Regions from separate parts of the Mesorhizobium sp. P2_C4 genome, predicted to be linked through region 1. Evidence: predicted binding sites of a transcription regulator. Region 1 holds the regulator's gene; each other region holds the start of a gene.
What was found. Region 1 encodes PhoB, which activates phosphate uptake and scavenging genes when phosphate is short. Its sites were predicted from a motif close to TGTCATNNANCTGTCAT; they were not measured.
Positions count from the first base shown of each region.

Region 2: a site for PhoB is predicted at 2,116-2,132, ahead of AC1DX6_RS21555 (RNA degradosome polyphosphate kinase). Genes of this name have one in related genera too.
Region 3: a site for PhoB is predicted at 2,259-2,275, ahead of AC1DX6_RS28670 (alkaline phosphatase D family protein). Genes of this name have one in related genera too.

Region 1 covers NZ_JBFUDT010000007.1:111,236-118,869, reverse strand. Annotated here, with positions in the region: gene AC1DX6_RS24120 (ROK family protein) at 60-1,307, shown strand; gene AC1DX6_RS24115 (hypothetical protein) at 1,513-1,986, shown strand; gene phoB (phosphate regulon transcriptional regulator PhoB) at 2,134-2,823, opposite strand; gene phoU (phosphate signaling complex protein PhoU) at 2,843-3,550, opposite strand; gene pstB (phosphate ABC transporter ATP-binding protein PstB) at 3,592-4,416, opposite strand; gene pstA (phosphate ABC transporter permease PstA) at 4,434-5,750, opposite strand; gene pstC (phosphate ABC transporter permease subunit PstC) at 5,747-7,213, opposite strand; gene AC1DX6_RS24085 (PstS family phosphate ABC transporter substrate-binding protein) at 7,310-7,634, opposite strand, start outside.
Region 2 covers NZ_JBFUDT010000005.1:264,487-272,120, reverse strand. Annotated here, with positions in the region: gene AC1DX6_RS21555 (RNA degradosome polyphosphate kinase) at 1-2,051, opposite strand, end outside; gene AC1DX6_RS21550 (zinc-finger domain-containing protein) at 2,196-2,441, shown strand; gene AC1DX6_RS21545 (FAD-dependent monooxygenase) at 2,461-3,690, shown strand; gene AC1DX6_RS21540 (TIGR02117 family protein) at 3,691-4,359, opposite strand; gene AC1DX6_RS21535 (amino acid ABC transporter ATP-binding protein) at 4,472-5,221, opposite strand; gene AC1DX6_RS21530 (amino acid ABC transporter permease) at 5,297-6,460, opposite strand; gene AC1DX6_RS21525 (amino acid ABC transporter permease) at 6,465-7,634, opposite strand, start outside.
Region 3 covers NZ_JBFUDT010000011.1:54,315-61,948, reverse strand. Annotated here, with positions in the region: gene AC1DX6_RS28680 (TetR/AcrR family transcriptional regulator) at 72-686, opposite strand; gene AC1DX6_RS28675 (MFS transporter) at 761-2,044, shown strand; gene AC1DX6_RS28670 (alkaline phosphatase D family protein) at 2,348-3,916, shown strand; gene AC1DX6_RS28665 (hypothetical protein) at 3,926-4,222, opposite strand; gene typA (translational GTPase TypA) at 4,420-6,249, shown strand; gene AC1DX6_RS28655 (DUF1062 domain-containing protein) at 6,309-6,929, opposite strand; gene AC1DX6_RS28650 (LysE family translocator) at 7,530-7,634, shown strand, end outside.

The DNA.
Region 1 (7,634 bases):
CACCGACTGCCTTCAATATCATGAGAGGCCGCGAGGACGACCGGGAGGAAAGCAGAAAGATGTCGGTTGGTATCCGCCACGACGATTTGCGCCGCCGCAACCGGGCGATGGTGCTCTCGGCCGTGCGCCGCGCCGGCCAGCCGTCGCGGACCGAGATCGCGGCGACCACCGGCCTCAGCCATTCGACCATATCGGCGATCTCGTCCGACCTGATCGCGGAAGGCATCCTGGCCGAGAGCAAGGCCAGCGAACCGGTCTCGCTGAAACGTGGACGGCCGCAAGTCGGTCTTGGGCTCAATCCGGAAGCCGCCGCGGTGATGACCGTGGTGCTGTCGCTGAATTTCCTCTCCGTCGCCGTCATCGACTATGCCGGCCAGGTGGTTGCCGAGGAACAGCGCCGGCTGGACACGCTGACCATGCCGCGCGACGAGCTGATCGGCGAATGCACGGCAATCGTGCGGCGCCGGCTCGAGGATCCCGACCTCGACACCCACAGCGTCGCCCGCATCGCCATGGGCATCCAGGGCATCACCGATTCGCACGCCCGCGCCATGCTGTGGTCGCCGATCACGCCGCTGACCGACATCGCTTTTGCCGACATACTGGAAGCGGAATTCGGCATTCCCGCCACCATGGAAAACGACTGCAACATGATGGCGGTGGCGCTGCAGTGGCGCGATCCGGTCCGCTACCGCGACGATTTCATCGCCATCCTGCTGTCGCACGGCATCGGCATGGGACTGGTGCTGAAGGGCGAGCTGTTCACCGGCACCCATTCCTCGGGCGGCGAATTCGGCCACATGATCCATCGGCCGGGCGGCGCGCTGTGCCGCTGCGGGCGGCGTGGCTGCGTCGAGGCCTATGCCGGCAACTACGCCATCTGGCGCAACGCCAGGCAACTGGGCGAGGACGCCGAGCCGGTCGCTGATGTCAGCGACGCCGACATGCGGGCGCTCGCCACCGCGGCACGCGAGAAGGACGGGCCGGAGCGCGAGGCCTACCGCAAGGCCGGCGAAGCCCTCGGCTTCGGCCTCGGCAGCCTGTTTGCGCTGATCGATCCGGCACCCGTCGCCATGGTCGGCGTCAGCGCCGCCGCCTTCGACCTGATAGAACCGGCATTGCGCGAGGCCATCGCCCAGACCGCCGGCGGCCAGCATTCGAAATCGATCTCCTTCGACACCGAGCCGAACGAATTGCCGCTGATCCGCGAAGGCTGCGCGATGCGGGCACTGAGCTTCGTCGACCAGGAGATTTTCGCGCCGGGCGGGCAGACGCGAGCTGGCACCATCGGGAAAGACGTGGCCTGAAATCGAAATATCAGATCGCAACCGGGGATGGGTTGAGATTCAGGTTGGTCCGGGGGCCATTCCACAGTGACCCGCGCGAACGTTTCTTAGCAAATGATTATCCGCATCCTTGGGCTTTTTACAATCCGATAGACGAAGAGCAATGCAATGCTAGATTGCATGCCACCATAGCCGTATCAAAGAACGTGGCAGGATGTTCAATCGCATGATGGCGGCATATCGGTTGGCTGCAGCAACCAGCCCCCTCCTCAAAAGCCGGACCAGATATCTGCCGGCGCTTTTCTCGATTTCCGTGTGGCTATTGCTTGGCAGCACCGCCGCCGCCCAACACCCTGGTCCAGGCTGCCCGGTTGGCCAATTGATAGATGCCAGAGAAGCATGGGGGAAATTCACCTCCAATGATGAGGCGACGGAATTTGCCAGACGTAAGTTCCTGGCCCTTGGCGCGGAAGAGTTCACAAAATGGCTATCGTGCCAGAGTTTTGATGTGCGCGTTAGTCCAGGCCGCGGAACGACCACGAATATTCAAGCAAGCTTTATGCCACTCAGGAAAGACGAAGGTCTTTGGGTGCCCAGTGGAGTTTACTACTGGCTTTTTCCTCCAGGCCGTCACTCCATAGAAGCGCATATCGAAAAGGGACGATTGATAGACATTTTTGCTATCGCCGAGAGCGAATAGAGAGAACAAACGATCCGACGATCCTCAAGTTGCACCTCTCAGTCACTCAGATATCGGTCGCATTTTTTGGTCATTCAACATCAAGCCGGACGAATGGGCTGACCACTTCAACGACACTGGATATGCTTCCGTCGAAACTGAAGGGCTTCAGTCTTCCCGAATAGCGTAACCAGCGCCGCGGATGGTGCGGATGACGTCGGGCATGCGGCCATTGTTGACCGCCTTGCGCAGCCGCCCGACATGCACGTCCACCGTACGTTCGTCGATGTAGATCGTCTCGCCCCAGACATTGTCGAGCAGCTGGCTGCGCGAGAACACCCGGCCGGGATGACGCATCATGAATTCGAGCAGCCGGAATTCGGTCGGCCCGAGCCGGATTTCGCTCTTCTTGCGATAGACGCGGTGCGATTCGCGATCGAGCACGATGTCGCCGACCTTGAGCACGCTGGACAGCACTTCCGGTTTGGCGCGGCGCAGCAGCGCCTTCACCCTGGCCATGAACTCTGGCGTCGAAAACGGCTTGACCAGATAATCGTCGGCGCCGGTCGACAGGCCGCGCACGCGGTCGCTCTCCTCGCCGCGCGCGGTCAGCATGATGATCGGCAGCCGCTCTGTTTCGGGCCGCATCCTGAGGCGCCGGCACAGCTCGATGCCGGAAACCGCCGGCACCATCCAGTCCAGCACCAGAAGATCGGGCACGTTTTCCTGCAGCCTAATCTCGGCCTCGTCGCCGCGCGTCACCACCTCGACCTGGTAACCTTCGGATTCGAGATTGTAGCGGAGGAGCACGCCTAGCGGCTCCTCGTCCTCCACCACCATGATGCGTGGCGCGATCATCGACTGGTCACCTTTGTCGTCATGCCGCCGGCGCGGACATCGCCGTCTCGTCCTGCTTTGGACGATTGGCGGGCAATTGCGAGCCGGTCAAAACATAGTACGCATTTTCGGCGATGTTGGTCACGTGGTCGCCGATGCGTTCGAGGTTCTTGGCGCAGAACAACAGATGCGTGCACGCGGTGATGTTGCGCGGGTCTTCCATCATGTAGGTCAACAGCTCGCGAAACACCGAGGTGTATTTGACGTCGATGCGCTCGTCGTCGTTTCTGAGCTTGGCGAGCGCTGCCGCATCGGCGGCGGCATATTCCTCGACCACCCCTTGCACCTGGATGAGCACCAGCTGAGCCATCGCATCGATGGAATGCGACAGGTCACGCGGCGTGACGCTGAGGCCGACGGTGCCGACGCGCTTGGCGATGTTCTTGGCGAGGTCGCCGATGCGCTCAAGGTCGCCGGCCATGCGGATCGAGCCGACCACTGCACGCAGATCGTTGGCCATCGGCTGGCGCTTGGCGATCAGCGTGATGGCGCGGTCGTCCAGCTCACGCTGGCGCGCATCCATGATGGCGTCGTCGGAGACGACGCGCTGTGCCAGGGCATTGTCCGAAGTGAGCAGCGCCTTGGTCGAGCCGCTGACCATCGAGCCGGCGAGATCGCCCATGTCGCGGATCAGCTTGCTGATCTGTCCCAGCTCTTCATCGAAAGATGCGACGGTATGTTCACCCATGATCCTAGTCCTCGTGCCTGAAACTTCGCTGTCGGAACCGCTCAGCCGAACCGGCCGGTGATATAGTCCTGGGTGCGCTTGTCGTCGGGGTTGGTGAACATCTTGTCGGTTGCGCCCTCCTCGACGAGATAGCCGAGATGGAACATCGCCGTGCGCTGCGACACGCGCGCCGCCTGCTGCATCGAATGGGTGACGATGACGATCGTGTAGTTCTGGCGCAGCTCGTCGATCAATTCCTCGACACGTGCGGTGGCGATCGGATCGAGCGCCGAACAGGGCTCGTCCATCAGGATCACCTCGGGCGACACGGCAATGGCGCGCGCGATGCACAGACGCTGCTGCTGGCCGCCGGAGAGGCCGGTGCCGGGTTCCTGCAGACGGTCCTTGACCTCGTTCCAGATCGCCGCCTTCTTCAGGCTCGACTCGACGATCTGATCCATGTCGGCCTTGCGCTTGGCCAGTCCGTGGATGCGCGGGCCATAGGCGACGTTCTCGTAGATCGACTTCGGGAACGGATTGGGCTTCTGGAACACCATGCCGACGCGCGCCCTCAGTTCGACGACGTCGATGCTCTTGTCGTAGATATCTTCTTCATCCAGCGTGATCTTGCCGGTCACCCGCGCCGAATCGATGGTGTCGTTCATGCGGTTGAGGCAGCGCAGGAAGGTGGATTTGCCGCAGCCCGAGGGGCCGATCAGTGCCGTCACCTGGTTGAGGCGAACGTCGAGATTGACGTCGAACAACGCCTGCTTCTCGCCGTAGAACACGCCGACCTTGTCGCCGCGCATTTTGATCACTTCGTTCGACTTGGCGTTCATTTTATCGCCCACAGCGTTTTCAAGGGACTGTTCGGTCATGATGTTCATACCAAAATGCCTTTTTTCTACCAGCGCCGCTCGAACCGACGCCGAAGCACGATCGCGGTGATGTTCATGGCCATGAGAAAGACCAGCAGGATGATAATGGCGCCGGACATGCGCTCGACGAAGGCGCGTTCAGCCTCGTTCGCCCACAGGTAGATCTGCACCGGCAGCGCCGTCGACGGATCGAAAGGTGTCTTCGGATAGTCGGCGACGAAGGCGACCATGCCGATCAAAAGCAGCGGCGCGGTTTCGCCGAGCGCGCGCGCCAGGCCGATGATGGTCCCGGTGAGAATGCCGGGGGCGGCAAGCGGCAGGATATGCTGGAACACCATCTGCATCTTGGAAGCGCCGAGACCAAGTGCTGCCGCGCGGATCGAGGGCGGCACGGCGGCAAGAGCCGCGCGCGTCGCGATGATGATCGTCGGCAGCGTCATCAGCGTCAGCACCAGGCCGCCGACAAAAGCGGCGGAACGCGGCATGCCGAGGAAATTGATGAAGACGGCAAGGCCGAGCAGGCCGAAGACGATCGACGGCACCGCGGCCAGATTGTTGATGTTGACCTCGATCAGGTCGGTGAAGCGGTTCTTCTTGGCGAATTCCTCGAGATAGATGGAGGCGGCGACGCCGATCGGCAGCGCTAGCAAAAGCACGATCACCATCATGTACAGCGAACCGATAATCGCCACGCCCATGCCGGAGGTTTCCGGACGGCTGGAAGCGCCGTAGGTGAACAGGCCGGTGTTGAAGTGCTCGGCCATCACGCCGTCCGCCTTGAGCTTGTTCATCCAGGCGATCTGCTGGTCGGAAACTTTGCGGCGTGCTTCTTCGACGCTGAGGTCGATCTGCCCCTTGAAGGCCGAGTCGAGATTGGCGGCGGCAAGGATGTTGACGTCGCGCGTCGTGCCGATGACCGACGGGTCGGCGGCGACAATGTCGCGCAGCTGGACACGGGCGCCTTCGGACAGGAAACCCTTGAGCTTCTGGATCGAAGGCTTGTCGTCGGGAGAAATGCCCAGCTTGGCGATCAGCGCGTTTTCGGCAAGCTTGGGATAGTTCGCCTTGATCAGCACATTCGGATCGGTGGCGCGTTTGTTGGAAGGATCGATCACCTTCGCGTCGAAGCTGATCGGCAGCGACACCGTCGTCTGCCAGAAGGCGGTGTAGCCCTTCGAGACGATGGTGACGAGGATGATGGCCAGGAAGGCGAGGCCGACGGAAATCGCCAGCATGCCATAGATGCGGAAGCGGCGTTCGGCGGCATAGCGGGCCTTCAGGCCAATGTCGCGGCGCGGATGAGCGGCGGCCCGGACCATTGAGTCCATGGGAATGTCGGTCATTCGTACTGCTCCCGGTATTTGCGCACGATGTACAGCGCGACGATGTTCATCACCAGCGTCAGCGCGAACAACGTCAGGCCGAGCGCGAAGGCGACCAGCGTCTGCGGCGAATTGAACTCGAGATCGCCGGTCAGCTGGTTGACGATCTTGACGGTGATGGTCGTCATCGCCTCGAATGGGTTGATGGTGAGATTGGCAGCGACGCCTGCCGCCAGCACGACGATCATCGTCTCGCCTATGGCGCGCGAGGCGGTCAACAGGATGGCGCCGACGATGCCGGGAAGTGCCGCCGGCAGGATGACGCGCTTGATCGTCTCGGAGCGGGTCGCGCCGAGGCCGAGCGAGCCGTCGCGCATGGCGCGCGGCACCGCGGTGATGATGTCATCGGATAGCGAAGACACGACCGGGATCAGCATGACGCCCATGACCAGGCCGGCGGTGAAGATGCTCTGGCCCTGGATGAAGGGCGAGCCGCCGGTCAGCGCAGCAGAGAGATCGCGCAGGAACGGCCCGAGCGTGACGACGGCGAAGATGCCGTAGACGATGGTCGGTATGCCGGCGAGCAGTTCCAGCGCGGGCTTGACCACCGAGCGCAGCCGGGGCGTTGCGTATTCGGCCATGTAGACCGCCGACATCAGCCCGATCGGCACTGCGACCACGAGCGCGACCGCGGCGATATAGAGCGTGCCGGCAAGCAGCGGGATCAGGCCGAACTGGCCCTGGCTGCCGCCCGAACCGGCAGCGGAGAAACGCGGGTCCCAGACCGTGCCGAAGAAGAAACTCGTCGGCGACACGCTTTCGAAAAAGGTGATCGTCTGGAACAGCATGGAAAGCACGATGCCGACCGTGGTCAGGATGGCGATGGTGGAGGCGGCAAGCAGGCCCCACAGCATCAGCCTCTCGACATTGTTGCGCGCCCTGGCGCGCGGCGCGATTTGCCTCAGCGCATAGAAGGCGCCGGCGATGGACAAGGCGAAGGTGACAATTGCGCCAAACAGGCCAAGCCGGTTCTGCACCGCGTTCGCCTCGACGGCGATCGGGATCATGTAATCCTGGGTGTCGGTCGCCAGCGCCACGCCCTTGGCGGCGAGCATCGGCTGCAGTTCAGCGAAAGTGGCTGGCAGCGCGGCCAGCGTGTTCGCGTCGAGCTGGCGCAGCCCTTTGGCAAGGCTCTTCACCAGGCTGATGTCCAGCGCTTCGCTGGCAACCTTGCTGTCGGCGGTCCGCTCGGGCAAGGCGGCGTGAATGTGACGGTCGAGATAGACCGAAGAGCCGACGTTCCAGACGGCAAGCAGCAAAAGAGCGGGCAGAACGGCGAGCAGGAACGCCCACCAGCCGTGATAGTGGGCGCGTGAATGCGGCTTCACCGTGCCATTGTCCTGCGCTGAAGCACGCTGCCGGCCGATAAAGAACGCAACCAGGCCGATGGCAACGATAATGGCGAGTACGAGCAAGGACGACATCACCCACCCCAAGGAAAATTCAAAGCGCCGCCGCCATTGCGGCAGGCGACGAAACCAGGGCGCGGACTTGGCCCGCGCCCTGGTTCGGTAGACTGATTACATCGTCTTTCCGGCGGCGAACGCGTCACGCTGGGCCTGACGCTCTGCGTCGGGAGCCGCAACGAGGCCGTATTCGGCGAGCGGGCTTTCCGGGCCGACCATCTGGTCGTCAAGGAAGAACTCGACATATTCCTTGAGGCCGGGAACGACGCCGAGATGCGCCTTCTTCACGTAGAAGAACAGCGGGCGCGACACCGGATACTCGCCGCTGGCGATGGTCGCGGTCGAAGGCACGATGCCCTTGACGGTAGCAACCTTCAGCTTGTCGGCGTTGTTTTCGTAGAAGGCTAGGCCGAACACGCCGACGCCGGTCTTGTTGGAG
Region 2 (7,634 bases), on a different contig from region 1:
ATCACACGCCGGGAGGTTCCGTCAGCCAATACGTCGAAACTTTGCTGGTTGTCCATGATGTTGCCCAGCATGATCTGGCCAAGGATCTGTTCATGCACAGTTGGATTGGTGATCGGCACCATAGTCTCGACGCGGCGGTCGAGATTGCGCGGCATCAGGTCGGCCGAGGCGATGTAGACGATCGCCTCGTCGGACGGCAGGCCGTGACCGTTGCCGAAGCAAAAGATGCGGCTGTGTTCGAGGAAACGTCCGACGATCGACTTGACCCTGATGTTTTCCGACAGGCCCGGCACCTGTGGCCTCAGGCAGCAGATGCCGCGCACGACGAGGTCGATCTCGACGCCGGCGCGGCTGGCATCATAGAGCGCGTCGATGATGATCGGGTCGACGAGAGCGTTCATCTTCATCCAGATGCGCGCTGGCCTGCCCTCGAGCGCATGGGCAGCCTCGTCGGCGATGTGCTTCAGGATGCGGCTTCTCAGCGTGAAGGGCGAGATGGCCAGCCGCATCTCATCGGTCGGCTCGGCATAGCCGGTGATGAAGTTGAACAGCTGGGCGACATCGCGCGCGATGGTCGGATCGGTGGTGAAGAAGGACAGGTCGGTGTAGATGCGCGCGGTGACGGGATGGTAGTTGCCGGTGCCGAGATGCACGTAGTTGCGCAGCTTGCCATCCTCGCGCCGCACCACCAGCGACATTTTGGCGTGGGTCTTCAATTCGAGGAAGCCAAAGACGACCTGGACGCCGGCGCGCTCGAGATCGCGCGCCCAGCGGATGTTGGCTTCCTCGTCGAAGCGCGCCTTGAGCTCGACCAGCGCCGTGACCGACTTGCCGGCCTCGGCGGCGTCGACCAGCGCGCGCACGATCGGGCTGTCGTTGGAAGTGCGGTAGAGCGTCTGCTTGATCGCCACCACTTCCGGGTCGGCCATCGCCTGACGGAGGAACTGCACCACCACGTCGAAGGATTCGTAAGGGTGGTGAACGACGATGTCCTTCTCGCGGATGGCGGCGAAACAATCGCCGCCATGTTCGCGGATGCGCTCGGGAAAGCGCGGATTGTAAGGCGTGAATTTGAGGTCGTCGCGGGCAACCGCAACGATTTCGGAGATCTGGCTGAGCGCCAGCGGACCGGTAAGCACGCTGATGCGGCTCGACGACACGCCAAGCTCGCCGGCGACGAAGTCGCGCAATTCATCCGGCATCAGCCTGTCGAACTCGATGCGGATGACCGAACCGCGGCGGCGGCGTTTCAGCGCCGTCTCGAACAGCCGCACCAGATCCTCGGATTCCTCCTCGACCTCGATATCACTGTCGCGGATGATGCGGAACGTGCCGGAGCCCTTGACCTCGTAGCCGGGGAACAGCTTGCCGATATAGAGGCCAACCGCCTCTTCCAGCGGAATGAAGCGGACATGATGCTTGCGGTCCGGCAGACGGATGAAGCGCTTCAGCGCCACCGGCAGGCGCAACAGCGCACTCATCTCCTCGCCGTTCTTGCGATGGCGCAGTTGCAGCGCCATCGAGAAACCGAGATTGGGAATGAACGGGAACGGATGCGCCGGATCGATCGACAGCGGGGTCAGTACCGGAAACACCTGTTCCTGGAAATGGTCTTCCAGCCAGACCTTCTCGTCCTTGGTCAGGGCGTCACGGGCGATGCTCTCGATGCCTTCCTTGTTGAGCAGCAGCATCAGCGCCGAAAGGCTCTTCTGCTGGTCCTCCTGCAGCCGCTCGACCTCGCGCAGCAATTGTTCGAGCTGCTGCTCCGGCGTGCGGCCATCCGGGCTCTTCAGCGTGATGCCCTCGCGCACCTGGCCAGCGAGACCGGCGACCCGGACCATGAAGAACTCGTCGAGATTTCCGGCCGAGATCGAGAGGAAGCGGACGCGCTCGAGCAGCGGGTGGTTGTCGTTGAGCGATTCCTCGAGCACGCGCCGGTTGAATTGCAGCCAGGAAAACTCGCGGTTGACGAAGCGATCGGGGTTGCCGCCCTCGGACCTCGCCTTTTCCACGGTGGTGAATTCGCTCTGCACCGGCTTCAGTTCGTTCATGATTCCTGCTCTTCCCGCACCGCTCGCCGGTTAACCGGCTTAACTTATCCTCTGACAGGCTTTTGCGACAGTTTCATTTCATCGATCTTGCAAAGAGACTTGATATGATCCAGATGCAATTCCTGAGAGAGCAAGGAGACGACGATGGCAGGCGGTTCCATTCCCCATTTCCAGAACGATGCGGGCCACGCGGCGATCGACATCGGCGTCAAGGAATTCATGTGCACCGGCGCCAATCCGCCTTTCGACCATCCGCATGTGTTTCTCGACATGGGCGACGACAACGAAAAAGTCTGCCCCTATTGCTCGACGCTCTATCGCTATTCGCCCAAGCTGAAGGCGACGGAAACGGCGCCGGCCGGGTGCCTGTACATCGACCAGGCCGCCTGATTCCCTCGCGACAATCCCAATGAGCGACACGCAGTCCCGGCAGATCGTTATCGCTGGGGCGGGTGTTGCCGGGCTGACCGCTGCCCTTGCGTTCGCCGAACGCGGCTATCCGATAAAGCTGTTCGAACAGGCGCCGCGCCTTGAAGCGGCTGGCGCCGGCATCCAGCTTTCCCCCAACGCGACGCGCATCCTTCGCCAGCTCGGCGTGCTCGATCGGCTGCTGCCGGCGGCGGTGCGGCCTGAGGCGGTCGTGCTTCGGGATGCAAGAACCTTGCGCGAGCTGGCGCGCGTACCGCTTGGCGACATGGTCGAAAAACGCTGGCAGGCCCCCTATCTCGTTGCTCACCGCGCCGATCTGCAAGGCGCGCTGACGGCGCGCGTGGCGGAATTGCCTGCTATCGAGCTTGTCACCGGCGCGCGCGTCAGCAGCGTCGGCACAGGGCCGCATGGCCCCACCGCAACGGCCGACATTGCCGAGAGGACCGTCGTGGCCGAGGGGGCCCTGCTGATCGGCGCCGATGGCGTCTGGTCGGCGACCCGCGCTCTCGGCGGATTTTCGTCCAGAAGCCGATTTTCGGGCGAACTGGCCTGGCGCGCCACGGTTGGTGCCGACAGCGCCGCCGGAAAAGCCTTCGCGGCGGTCGGTGCAACCGACTGCGTCACCACCTTCCTGCATCCCGGCTTCCACCTCGTCGCCTATCCGGTTAGCAAAGGCACCGCCTTCAACCTCGCAGCCTTCACCAAGGGCGAAAGCATCGCCGAGACCTGGTCCGGCAACGCCGATGCCAAGATCCTCGCCAGTGCCATGCGCGGCACGGCTTCGGCACTAATCCGCCTTGTCGAGGATGCCGGGCCGTGGACGGCATGGCCGATCCATACGGTGGACCAGAAGCAACCTTGGACGACGCCTGACGGCATCGCACTGATCGGCGATGCGGCGCATGCGATGACGCCGTTTGCCGCACAGGGAGCGGCAATGGCGATCGAGGATGCCGCAACGCTTGCCGGCTTTGTGGCCGCTTCGCCTGCCGATCTCAGGGCTGCGCTTGCCGCGTGGGAACAGGAACGGCGTCCGCGTGTGGCAAAGGCTGCCCGCCGTGGCGCCGTCAATCGCCTCGCCTGGCACGCTGCGGGGCCGGTGGCGGTGGCCCGCAACCTGTTCCTGGCGATGCGTTCATCCGAAAAGCTCGCCGCCGATCTTGACTGGCTCTACGGCTGGCGTGCGCCCGAAACCGGCGGACGTCGATAGCTAGTTATAAAGCCGCATCGACAGGCCGAGGGAGACCGGCAACGGGTTCCACCAGCCGGTGCGCAGGCCGGCGGTGCGCAAGGCCGCCGCTGTCCAGGTGTTGCAGCCGACCAGCGCATTGAAATGGCCGTTGGCTTCATAAAAGCCGTCATACCTGGAATAGGCCGCGTCCGGGACAAGGATCGGGCCGTTCGGTCCTTGCTGGAAGCTCGCATCGATGAAATCGAGCAGCGCGGCAAACCGCTCCTCGCCAATATCGAAGCCGGTCACGTCTGGGCGCGGTTCGGTGATGTCGCCGGCGACATCGACATGCATCACCGATGCATCGAGGGTCAGCGCCTTGACCACCGGCACCGCTTTCAGCTGCGACCAGGTCGGCGTCTCCAGATAGAAAGCGCGGCCGCCCCAGCCGAAGACGATGTAGCGAACCTCGGGACTATCGGCGGGAATGCCCGCATCGACCAGGAAATGAAAGCGCTGACGCAGGGCGTCGTCGACCGGAATGGCGATATCGGTGTGGATCGGATTTTTCAGCACGAGGATATGCCGCGGAGCGGCGGTGCTGGCGTTGGCCGCCCGCCAAAGCGGGCGCGGCACCAGCGTGCCCAGCGCCACCGCAAGCAGCGCCACGACGATGAGCAGGCCAAGGATGCGCCAGAGCTTCTTCATCGATGGCACCCTTGCACTCTGCCGCTACACAACGAGCCCGGCATCTACCGATCCATACGAAAAAGAGCCCGGCCGGGTTTCGGCCGGGCTCTTCCGTTTGGCATGAGAAGTCTCAGTGCAGGATCTGCGACAGGAACAGCTTCGTGCGCTCATGGCGCGGATGGTCGAAGAATTCGGCCGGCGTGTTCTGCTCGACGATCTGGCCCTGATCCATGAAGATCACCCGGTTGGCGACCTTGCGGGCAAAGCCCATCTCGTGGGTGACGCACAGCATGGTCATGCCCTCTTCGGCCAGACCGACCATCGTCTCCAGCACTTCCTTGATCATTTCCGGGTCGAGCGCCGAGGTCGGCTCATCGAACAGCATGATGCGTGGGTTCATGCACAGCGAGCGGGCAATCGCCACGCGCTGCTGCTGGCCGCCGGACAGCTGGCCGGGGTATTTGTTGGCCTGTTCCGGGATTTTCACGCGCTTGAGGAAATGCATGGCGATTTCCTCGGCCTGCTTCTTCGGCGTCTTGCGCACCCAGATCGGCGCCAGCGTGCAGTTCTCCAGAATGGTCAGATGCGGGAACAGGTTGAAGTGCTGGAACACCATGCCGACTTCGCGGCGCACCTCGTCGATCTTCTTCAGATCGTTGGTCAGTTCCTTGCCGTCGACAATGATCTTGCCCTTCTGGTGCTCTTCCAGCCGGTTGATGCAGCGGATCATCGTCGACTTGCCGGAGCCCGAAGGACCGCAAATGACGATGCGCTCGCCGCGCATCACCTTCAGATTGATGTCCTTCAGCACATGGAACTCGCCGTACCATTTGTGCATGGCGATGATGTCGATGGCGACATCGGTGGTGGAGATATGCATCTTGGCGGCGTTGACCTTGATCTCTTCCGCGCTGACCGCATTTTCTATGACCATGGCAGGGTCCCCTTTTTGTTTTTAGCGTTTGTGGCCGGTGTCAAGCCGGCGTTCCGTGTACATTGAATAGCGCGACATGCCGAAGCAGAACAGCCAGAACACGAAGGCCGCGAACACCAGCCCGGACTTGGCCGTCACGGGCGTCGCCCAGTTGGGGTCGGAGAAGTTCTGTTTGACGATGCCGAGCAGGTCGAACATCGAAATGATCGAGACCAGGCTGGAGTCCTTGAACATGCCGATGAAGGTGTTGACGATGCCTGGAATGACCAGCTTCAGCGCCTGCGGCATGACGACGAAATACATCTTCTGCCAGTAGCCGAGGCCGAGCGAATCGGCGCCTTCATACTGGCCTTTCGGAATGGCCTGCAGGCCGCCGCGCACCACCTCGGCCATATAGGCGGCCGAGAACAGCGAGACGCCGATCAGCGCGCGCAGGAACTTGTCGAAGGTGACGCCGGCCGGCAGGAAAAGCGGCAGCATGACGCTGGCCATGAACAGCACTGTGATGAGCGGCACGCCGCGCACGGTCTCGATGAAGATCACGCACAGTGTCTTGACGATGGGCATCCTCGAACGTCGGCCGAGCGCCAGCACAATGCCGAGCGGCAGTGACACGACGATCGCGACGAAGGAGAGCGACAGTGTCACCATGAGCCCGCCCCAGCGCGACGTCTCGACCAAGGGCAGCCCGAACACCCCGCCGGAGAGCAGGATGAAGGACACGATCGGCAGGACGATGAGCAGAAGGATGGCGTTGAGACCCTTGCGCGGCGCGCGGGGCATCAGCATCGGTACGAGCAGCGCGACCAGCAATATGCCGACAAGGATCGGCCGCCAGCGCTCCTCGATCGGATAGGTGCCGAAAAGGATCTGGCCGAACTTGGCATTGACGAAGGCCCAACAGGCGCCGGACCAGCCATCGGGCTGAATGCCGCCCTGCGCCTGCGCCGCCGTGAGACAGACGGTGCGGTCGGCGCCGGTCCATTGCGCGTTGATGAAGGCCCAATTGATGATTTGCGGCAGGATCAGTGCCACCAGGGCGATACCGATGATGGTCAGGATGGTATCGCTGACCGAACCGATCAGGTTCTTGCGAACCCAGGCGCCCATACCGGTTACCCCGGCCGGCGCGGGCTGCGCCAGCACCATTTCCGTACGGACCCAAGACATGTCGTGTTCTTGCATGGCCCTACCTCTCCACCAGCGCCATCTTGGCGTTGAACCAGTTCATGAACAGCGAGGTGAGCAGGCTGATCGACAGGTAGACCGTCATCATGATCAGCACGCACTCGATCGCCTGGCCGGTCTGGTTGAGCACGGTGCCAGCGGTTGCCGTCAGATCGGGATAGCCGATGGCGATGGCGAGCGAGGAGTTCTTGGTCAGGTTGAGGTATTGGCTCGCCAGCGGCGGGATGACGATACGCATCGCCTGCGGCACCACGACTAGGCGCAACGCCTGCCCCGACCGAAGGCCGAGCGCCTCCGAGGCCTCGCTTTGACCCCTTGCCACGCCGCGAATGCCAGCGCGCACGATCTCGGCGATGAACGCGGCCGTATAGAAAGACAGGGCCAGATAGAGCGACAGGAACTCCGGCTTCACGACGAAGCCGCCGGTCAGGTTGAAGGTCGATTGTTTTGGAAAATCGAAGCTCAGCGGGAAGCCGCTCAGCGCGAAAGCGAGCAGTGGCAGTCCGACGATCAACGCCAGCGACGTCCAGAACACCGGGAATTGCTGGCCGGTCGCCATCTGCCGCTGGTGTGCCTTGCGGGCGACGAACCACGCCATGGCGATGCCGACCAGAAAAGCGACGAAGATCAGCCAGGAGCCGTCGCCCCACACGGCGCGCGGAAAGTAGACGCCGCGCTGGTTTAGAAGGGAACCAAACGGCAGATGAATGCTTTCCTTGGGCGTCGGCAGCACGGCCAGTACGCCGGAATACCAAAAGAAGATGACCAGCAGCGGCGGGATGTTGCGGAAAGTCTCGACATAGACCGTGCAAATCTTCTGGATCAGCCAGTTGCGCGACAGTCGGCCAATACCGACAAAGAAACCGACGATGCTGGCTGTGACAATGCCGACAGCGGCGACAATCAGCGTGTTGATGATGCCAACGATGATGGCCCGGCCATAGGTCGAATCGGACGTATAGGCGATCGCACTGTCGCTGATGTCAAAGCCGGCGCGCCCTTTCAGAAAGCCGAACCCCGATGCGATATGAAGTCGCGTCAAATTGTCGATGACGTTGTTGACGATCCACCAGACGCCCCCCACCAGCAAGACGACGACCACAGTCTGGAAGACAAAACTGCGGACTTTTGGATCGTTGATGAAGGAACCGCGGCTCGGCTCCTCGCGAAG
Region 3 (7,634 bases), on a different contig from region 1:
CGTCCCTCGCCCCGTTTACGGGGAGAGGATGCCGGCAGGCAGGTGAGGGGCAGCGCCGACGCTCGAAAGTCTTACTTCTTCAAGCTCGCCCCGATCAGCAGGTCGGCATTACGCGCCACCGACTGTGCCGGGCCACCCAGCCCGAACAACTGGCCGCTGATGTAGGCGCCCTCGATCAAAAGCAGCAGCCCGTCGCCAAGCGTGTCGGCATCGTCGGCGCCCATCGCGGTCGCCATGGCGCGCAGGCGGCGACGCAATTCCTGCTTGTTGGCCTCGCTCACCACGCGGGCCGGGTGGCCGTGCTCGGGATACTCCACCGCCGCATTGGTCATGCCGCAGCCGCGATAGTCGGGTCTTTGCGTGCGTTTGCCGACACGGGTCAGGAAGGCCTTGATCTGCGCGCGCGGGTCGCCGGGATGAGCGTCTACCGCCTCGTCGAAGCGATCCCAGAATTCGAGGTCGTATTGCCTGAGATAGGACGCCGCCAGCTCATCCTTGGAAGGAAAGCTGCGGTAGAGGCTGGGCTTGGTGACACCTGCGCGTTTGACGATCTCGTCGACGCCGATTGCTCTGATGCCGCGCCGGTAGAACAGATCGTACGCCACGTCGAGGATCTTCTCAGCAGCCTTCGGCGGCGATGCGTGAGCGTCCTTGATGGGTGGTTCAATATTTTTGCCCGATGGCATCCGAAGACTCGCTTGACAGTGTTACCGATCGGTACGTATACCTTTGCCTCAACTGCAACGTACCGGTCAGTAACATGATAGCTCAATCTCGTCCGTTTGGCCAGCGCTACGCTTTCGTCGTGGTCGGTGTCATCTTCCTCTGCCTGCTAATCGCAGCCGGCCTGCGCTCGGCGCCCGCCGTCATGATGTTGCCACTGGAGGAAAGTTTTGGCTGGCGGCGCGATGTGGTTTCGCTGGCCGCTGCCGTTGGCATCTTCCTCTACGGGATGACCGGGCCGTTCGCCGCGGCACTGATGGAGCGGATCGGCTTGCGCCGCACGCTGCTTGCCTCGCTGGTGGTGATGTCGGGCTCGACGGCGCTCAGCCTGCTGATGACCAAGCCGTGGCATCTGCTCATCACCTGGGGTGTGTTTTCCGGCATAGGTTCAGGCGCGGTCGCCACGGTGCTTGGCGCCACCATCGTCAATCGCTGGTTCAAGACCAATCGCGGCCTGGTGATGGGGCTGATGTCGGCCTCCAGCGCCACCGGCCTGCTGGTGTTCCTGCCGCTGCTCGCCGCGCTTGCCCAGTCGGGCGGCTGGAAGCCGGTCGCCATCGCCATTTCCGTCGCCACCGCTTGCCTACTGCCGCTGGTCTGGCTGCTGGTGCCGGAGCGTCCGGCCTCGATCGGCATGGTGCGCTACGGCGCCGAGCTCGACGACGTGCCGCCGGTGCCACCGGCATCGCAAGGCAATTTCCTCGCGCATACGCTGAACACGCTGCGCCGCGCCGCCGGCACCCGCGTCTTCTGGTATCTGTTTGCCACCTTCTTCATCTGCGGTTTCACGACCAACGGGCTGGTCGGCACGCATCTGATTTCCTTCTGCAGCGATATGGGCATCGGTGAGGTGCAGGCCGCCGGCCTGCTGTCGCTGATGGGCATATTCGACCTGATCGGCACGACGCTGTCGGGCTGGCTGACCGACCGTTTCGATCCGCGCAAGCTGCTCGGCGTCTATTACGGCATACGCGGTCTGGCACTGATCTACCTGCCCTATTCCGGCTTTTCGGCGATGAGCCTGATCATCTTCGCCGTGCTCTACGGTCTGGACTGGATCGCCACCGTGCCGCCGACTTTGCGGCTCGCCAACGAGGCGTTCGGCGATCGCAGCGGGCCGATCGTGTTCGGCTGGATCGTTGCCGGCCACCAGATCGGGGCGGCGTCCGCGGCTTTCTTCGGCGGCACCATGCGCGAGCTGCAGGGCAACTACGAACTGGCCTTCCTGATCGCCGGCATGACGGCCATTGCCGCGGCGTGTATCTCGCTGCTGATCAACACCAGCCAGCCGGCGTTTGATCCGGAACCGCAGGCGGCTTAAGGCGCGGCGGCGGAACTGCCAATCTCCCCCCCTCGTGGGGGAGATGCCCGGCAGGGCAGAGGGGGGCGTGAAGGATCGCCAGCCTTTGGTCCTACCTAGCGTTCTGCCGCAAAGGCTGCGCTGTTTGATTTGCTACGTCGGCGGGACAGCGCCCCCCTCTGGCCTACCGGCCATCTCCCCCACACGGGGGGAGATCGGCAGCTTGCCTGTCCGTTGTTATCAAACCTTCATCATCCCGAGATGCGCCTGAAACATTGAAGCTGGACTCTGGTGGCACCGTTCGAAGCCATCCAGGAGACAGCCATGAACAAGATTTCCCGCCGCGCTTTCGTCACCTCCGCCAGCGCCGTCGGCCTGGTCGGCGTCTCGGGACTGGCGATGCCCTATTATTCGCGCGCCAACCAGCGGCCGGCTTTCATCCACGGCATCCAGTCCGGCGACGTCGACGCCACCAGCGGCATGGTGTGGACGCGCACCGATCGCCCGTCGCGCGTCATGTTCGAGATATCGTCCACCGAAAATTTCGCCAATGCCACCCGGCTGGCGCCGCTAGATACCTCACCGGCCAGCGATTACACGGTGAAGCGGCTGCTCACCGACCTCGCTTCCGACCAGGACATTTTCTACCGCATGGTCGCGGCCGATCTGGCTGACATCAACGCGGTGTCCGAGCCGATCGTTGGCCGCTTCCGCACAGCACCAGCCTCCAAGCGCGACATCAAGTTCGCCTGGTCGGGCGATACCGCGGGCCAGGGCTGGGGCATCGACGAGACCGGCATGAAGACCTACGCCACGATCGGCAAGCATACGCCCGACTTCTTCCTGCATTCGGGCGACACCATCTATGCCGATGGCGCCATGAAGGACGAGGTCGACCTGCCCGGCGGCGGCAAGTGGAAGAACGTCGTGCTCATCGACGGCAAGCGCAAGGTTGCCGAGACGCTGGAGGAATACCGCGACCAGTGGAAATACAACATGATGGACAAGAATGTGCTGGGCTTGAGCGCCATCTGCCCGACCTTCTACCAGTGGGACGACCATGAGGTGCTGAACAACTGGTCGGATTCAAAGGACCTGACCGCCGACGACCGCTACAAGGAAAAATCCATCCATGTGCTGGCGGCGCGCGCCGCGCGCGCCTTCCATGAGATGACGACGATCCGCTACGAGCCGTCCGAGCCCGGTCGCGTTTACCGCAAGATCGCCTACGGGCCGCTGCTCGATGTCTTCTTCCTCGATATGCGGTCCTATCGCGGCCCCAACGGCCCGGACATGCAGGATACGATGACGCCGGAATCGCGCATGCTGGGCGAACAGCAGACGAAATGGCTGAAGCGAGAACTGGCAAACTCCAAGGCGACCTGGAAAATCATCGCCGCCGACATGCCGCTCGGCCTTGTCGTCTGGAACGACGGCGCCAAGAAGGTGGGCGCCGAGGCGGTCAGCAATGGCGACAACGGCCTGCCCAAGGGCCGCGAGCTCGAGATTGCCGATCTGCTGCGCTACATCAAGAATGCCGGCATCAGCAACACTGTCTGGCTGACCGCCGACGTGCACTACACGGCGGCGCACTACTACAACCCCGAAAAGGCGCAGTTCCAGGATTTCAATCCGTTCTGGGAATTCGTCTCGGGTCCGATCCACGCCGGCACGTTCGGTCCGAACGATTTCGACATGACGTTTGGTCCGGAGTTGAAATTCATCAAGGCGCCGACCGCCGAGCAGGGCCAGAACCTGCCGCCGTCAGCCGGCCTGCAGTTCTTCGGCCTCGTCGACATTTCCGGCGCCACCGAGCAGTTGACGGTGCGGCTGATGGATCGCGACGACAACGAGCTCTACAAGGTGACGCTGGATCCGGTGCGCTCGGCGTAAGAGCTCAGGCTAGTTCGGATAGCAAACCGTCGGAATGTTGGGCCAGACCGCGTTGTCGCAGTTGGCGGCTTCCTGCCGCTGCCTGAAGGCGGCGCTGACCGGACCGGTCACCATCGGGTCGACGCCATCGGGGGCGTCGGCAAAAAGCTGCTCTGCGGTCGGGGTATCGGACGCCAGCGCGGGCGGGGGCTCTCCGGGCGGGGGCTCTCTCAGCGTCGCGGCCGACTGTGCGGCGCCCGCGGCAAGGACGGCCGCCAGGGCGGTCCACACGAAGATTTGCCGGAATCTGATGACTGGATCGGTCATGAAGGTCGAACTGCCCGGGTCCTGAAAGGTTCCCGCCTTGGTTAATGAAATCATTTCACACGCGGATGTTTAAGATTTGATGAGTATTTGGTGACGACCCGCCTCTTTCGCAATTGCGAAAAACCCTGTATGAGCCGCGCAACCGAAAGAGGCGGCGCCGTTTGGCCTGCTGCCTGCAACGCTCCCGAGACCACAACATGAAAATTCGTAATATCGCGATCATCGCGCACGTCGACCATGGAAAAACCACCCTGGTCGATCAATTGCTCCGGCAATCCGGCTCCTTCCGCGACAATCAGCGCGTCGCCGAGCGCGCCATGGATTCCAACGACCTCGAAAAGGAACGCGGCATCACCATCCTGGCCAAGGCGACCTCGGTCGACTGGAAGGATACCCGCATCAACATCGTCGACACCCCCGGCCACGCCGATTTCGGCGGCGAGGTCGAGCGCATCCTGTCGATGGTGGATTCGGCCATCGTGCTGGTCGATGCCGCCGAAGGCCCGATGCCTCAGACCAAGTTCGTCGTCGGCAAGGCGCTCAAGGTCGGCCTGAAGCCGATCGTCGTCATCAACAAGATCGACCGCCCGGACGCCCGCCACGTCGAAGTGGTCAACGAAGTGTTCGACCTGTTTGCCGCACTCGACGCCACCGACGACCAGCTCGACTTCCCGATTCTCTACGGTTCAGGCCGCGATGGCTGGGTTTCGGAAAATCCGGAAGGCCCAAAGGACCAGCAGCTTGCGCCGCTGTTCGATCTCGTCATCAAGCATGTGCCGGCGCCGACCGTTCATCCCGGCCCGTTCCGCATGATCGGTACCATCCTGGAAGCCAATCCCTTCCTTGGCCGTATCATCACCGGCCGTATCGAAAGCGGCACGCTGAAGTCCAACCAGCCGGTCAAGGTGCTGCACCATGACGGCACGCTGGTCGAAACCGGCCGCATCTCCAAGATCCTGGCCTTCCGCGGCCTCGAGCGCCAGCCGATCGAAGAGGCGCAGGCGGGTGACATCGTCGCCATTGCCGGCCTGTCGAAAGGCACGGTCGCCGACACGTTCTGCGACCCGGCGGTGACCGAGCCGCTGCATGCGCAGCCAATCGATCCGCCGACCGTGACCATGTCCTTCCTGGTGAATGACTCGCCGCTCGCCGGTACCGAGGGCGACAAGGTGACCAGCCGCGTCATCCGCGACCGCCTGCTGCGTGAAGCCGAAGGCAATGTCGCGCTGAAGATCGAGGAATCGCCTGATAAGGATTCGTTCTTCGTCTCTGGCCGCGGCGAATTACAGCTGGCCGTCCTGATCGAGACGATGCGCCGCGAAGGCTTTGAAATCGCCGTGTCGCGTCCGCGCGTCGTCATGCAGAAGGGCGAGAACGGCGAATTGCTGGAACCGGTCGAGGAAGTCGTCATCGACGTCGACGAGGAGCATGCCGGCGTCGTCGTGCAGAAAATGTCGGAGCGCAAGGCCGAGATGGTCGAACTGCGTCCGTCGGGCGGCAACCGCCAGCGCATCGTTTTCCACGCGCCGACGCGCGGCCTGATCGGCTACCAGTCGGAACTGTTGACCGACACGCGCGGCACCGCCGTCATGAACCGGCTGTTCCATGCCTACGAAGCCTACAAGGGCGAGTTGCCCGGCCGCACCAATGGCGTGCTGATCTCCAACGAGCAGGGCGAGTCGGTCGCCTACGCCATGTGGAACCTCGAAGACCGCGGCCCGATGGTCATCGATCCGGGCGTCAAGGTCTATCAGGGAATGATCATCGGCATCCACTCCAGAGACAACGACCTTGAGGTCAATGTCCTCAAGGGCAAGAAGCTGACCAACATCCGCGCCGCCGGCAAGGACGAGGCGGTGAAGCTGACGCCGCCGATCCGCATGACGCTGGAGCGTGCTCTGGCCTGGATCCAGGACGACGAACTGGTCGAGGTGACGCCGAAGACCATTCGCCTGCGCAAGCTCTATCTCGACCCGAACGAACGCAAGCGTTTCGAGAAATCGGCCAAGGTGGTTGGCGCGGCGTAATCATTTAATTTTCCAGACTTTTGAGGGGCGAAGCACCGATGTGCTTCGCCCCTTTTCGTTTATCCGCCGGCCGCTGAGATGATGGCCACATGGTCGGCTTCGCCGGCGAGATCGATGTGGATCGTCGTGCTGTCGCGGGCCGACTTGCGCAAAGCTCTGGCGCCGTCGGGAACGACAACCAGCAATCCTTTCTCGTCCAGCGCCTGAAGGCGCGACCGCGAGATGCCGAGTTCGCCGGCGAGCAGCCGGTCGAGCCGCAGTGATGTTGGTGCCTCAAGCGCGAGCCGGATTTCAAGCGCGGTTGCGCCTTCGTCGCCGAGCCGGTGCTTGTGAACGGCAACGTCCGAAAATTCCTCGACGCGCCCGACCCGGTTTCGCAATGCCACGACATCGAAGGCGTGGCGGCGGGCGAGCATGGGATCGTTGCTTTCGAGGGATGCTAGCAGCGTCGGTCCGATGTCGCGGCGATTGCAGCGTTCGAAAATGCCGAAATTCCAGGAATTGTCGCAGTCGATGCAGCGATAGATCAGCCAGACGTCGATGCGCTTGCCATTGGCGTTGACGCGAAATTTCGAGCTGCAGCGATAGGCCTTCACAGTGCCGCAGCGATTGCAGTTGATGAGAGGTTGAGGTGCGGTGACGGGCGCGACCGTCCAGCGAACAGCGAGATGTTGAGACAAGCCGAAAACCTTCCAGTGTGGAAGTTCTCCAGGCCGGCAATGTCGAGATGCCCATGCGGGCACGGCGTGGCGAGAGCTAGCTATGTTGGAAGTCAGGTGTCACGGGCGACAGCCACGCGACAGCGGTTCAGCATTGCCAAACCGGTCTCGAACCGCCGCCTGAGGAACACATGAAAAATAAGCAGACACCGCTTATGCGGCGCCCTGCCAAGTGTGATCAGGGGAGTTGGCGAGACCGGCGGTTACTGGGGCAAAGTGAAGCTCGAAATTGTTTCGCGTCGGCCCTTCTAGCTGGGACCGATGAGGACGACAAGGGTGGCAATTGTCGAGGTCGGCGCTGCCCCTCATCCACCTGCCGGCACCTTCTCCCCGTACAGTGACGGGGAGAAGGGGGCTGGCCGCAAGGCCGCGCCCATTCTGCGACGCTAGAGATTGGCGAAACCATTCGTGACGGCGCTTTTTCTCCCCGTCACCATACGGGGAGAAATGTCCGGCAGGACAATGAGGGGCGGCGCTGACCAAAGCGATTGTCGTTCCGTCTTTGCCAGCGCCGCCGCCGCTGGTTAGTATGCCTGCCAAACCTCAAATCTGAGACCCCCCATGCACCTCACCTCGCTTCTGATCTTCGCCGCGGCCCTTTTCGTCGCCGCCGGTTCGCCCGGCCCGTCGATCGCTGCGCTCGTAGCGCGTGTGATCTCAAAGGGC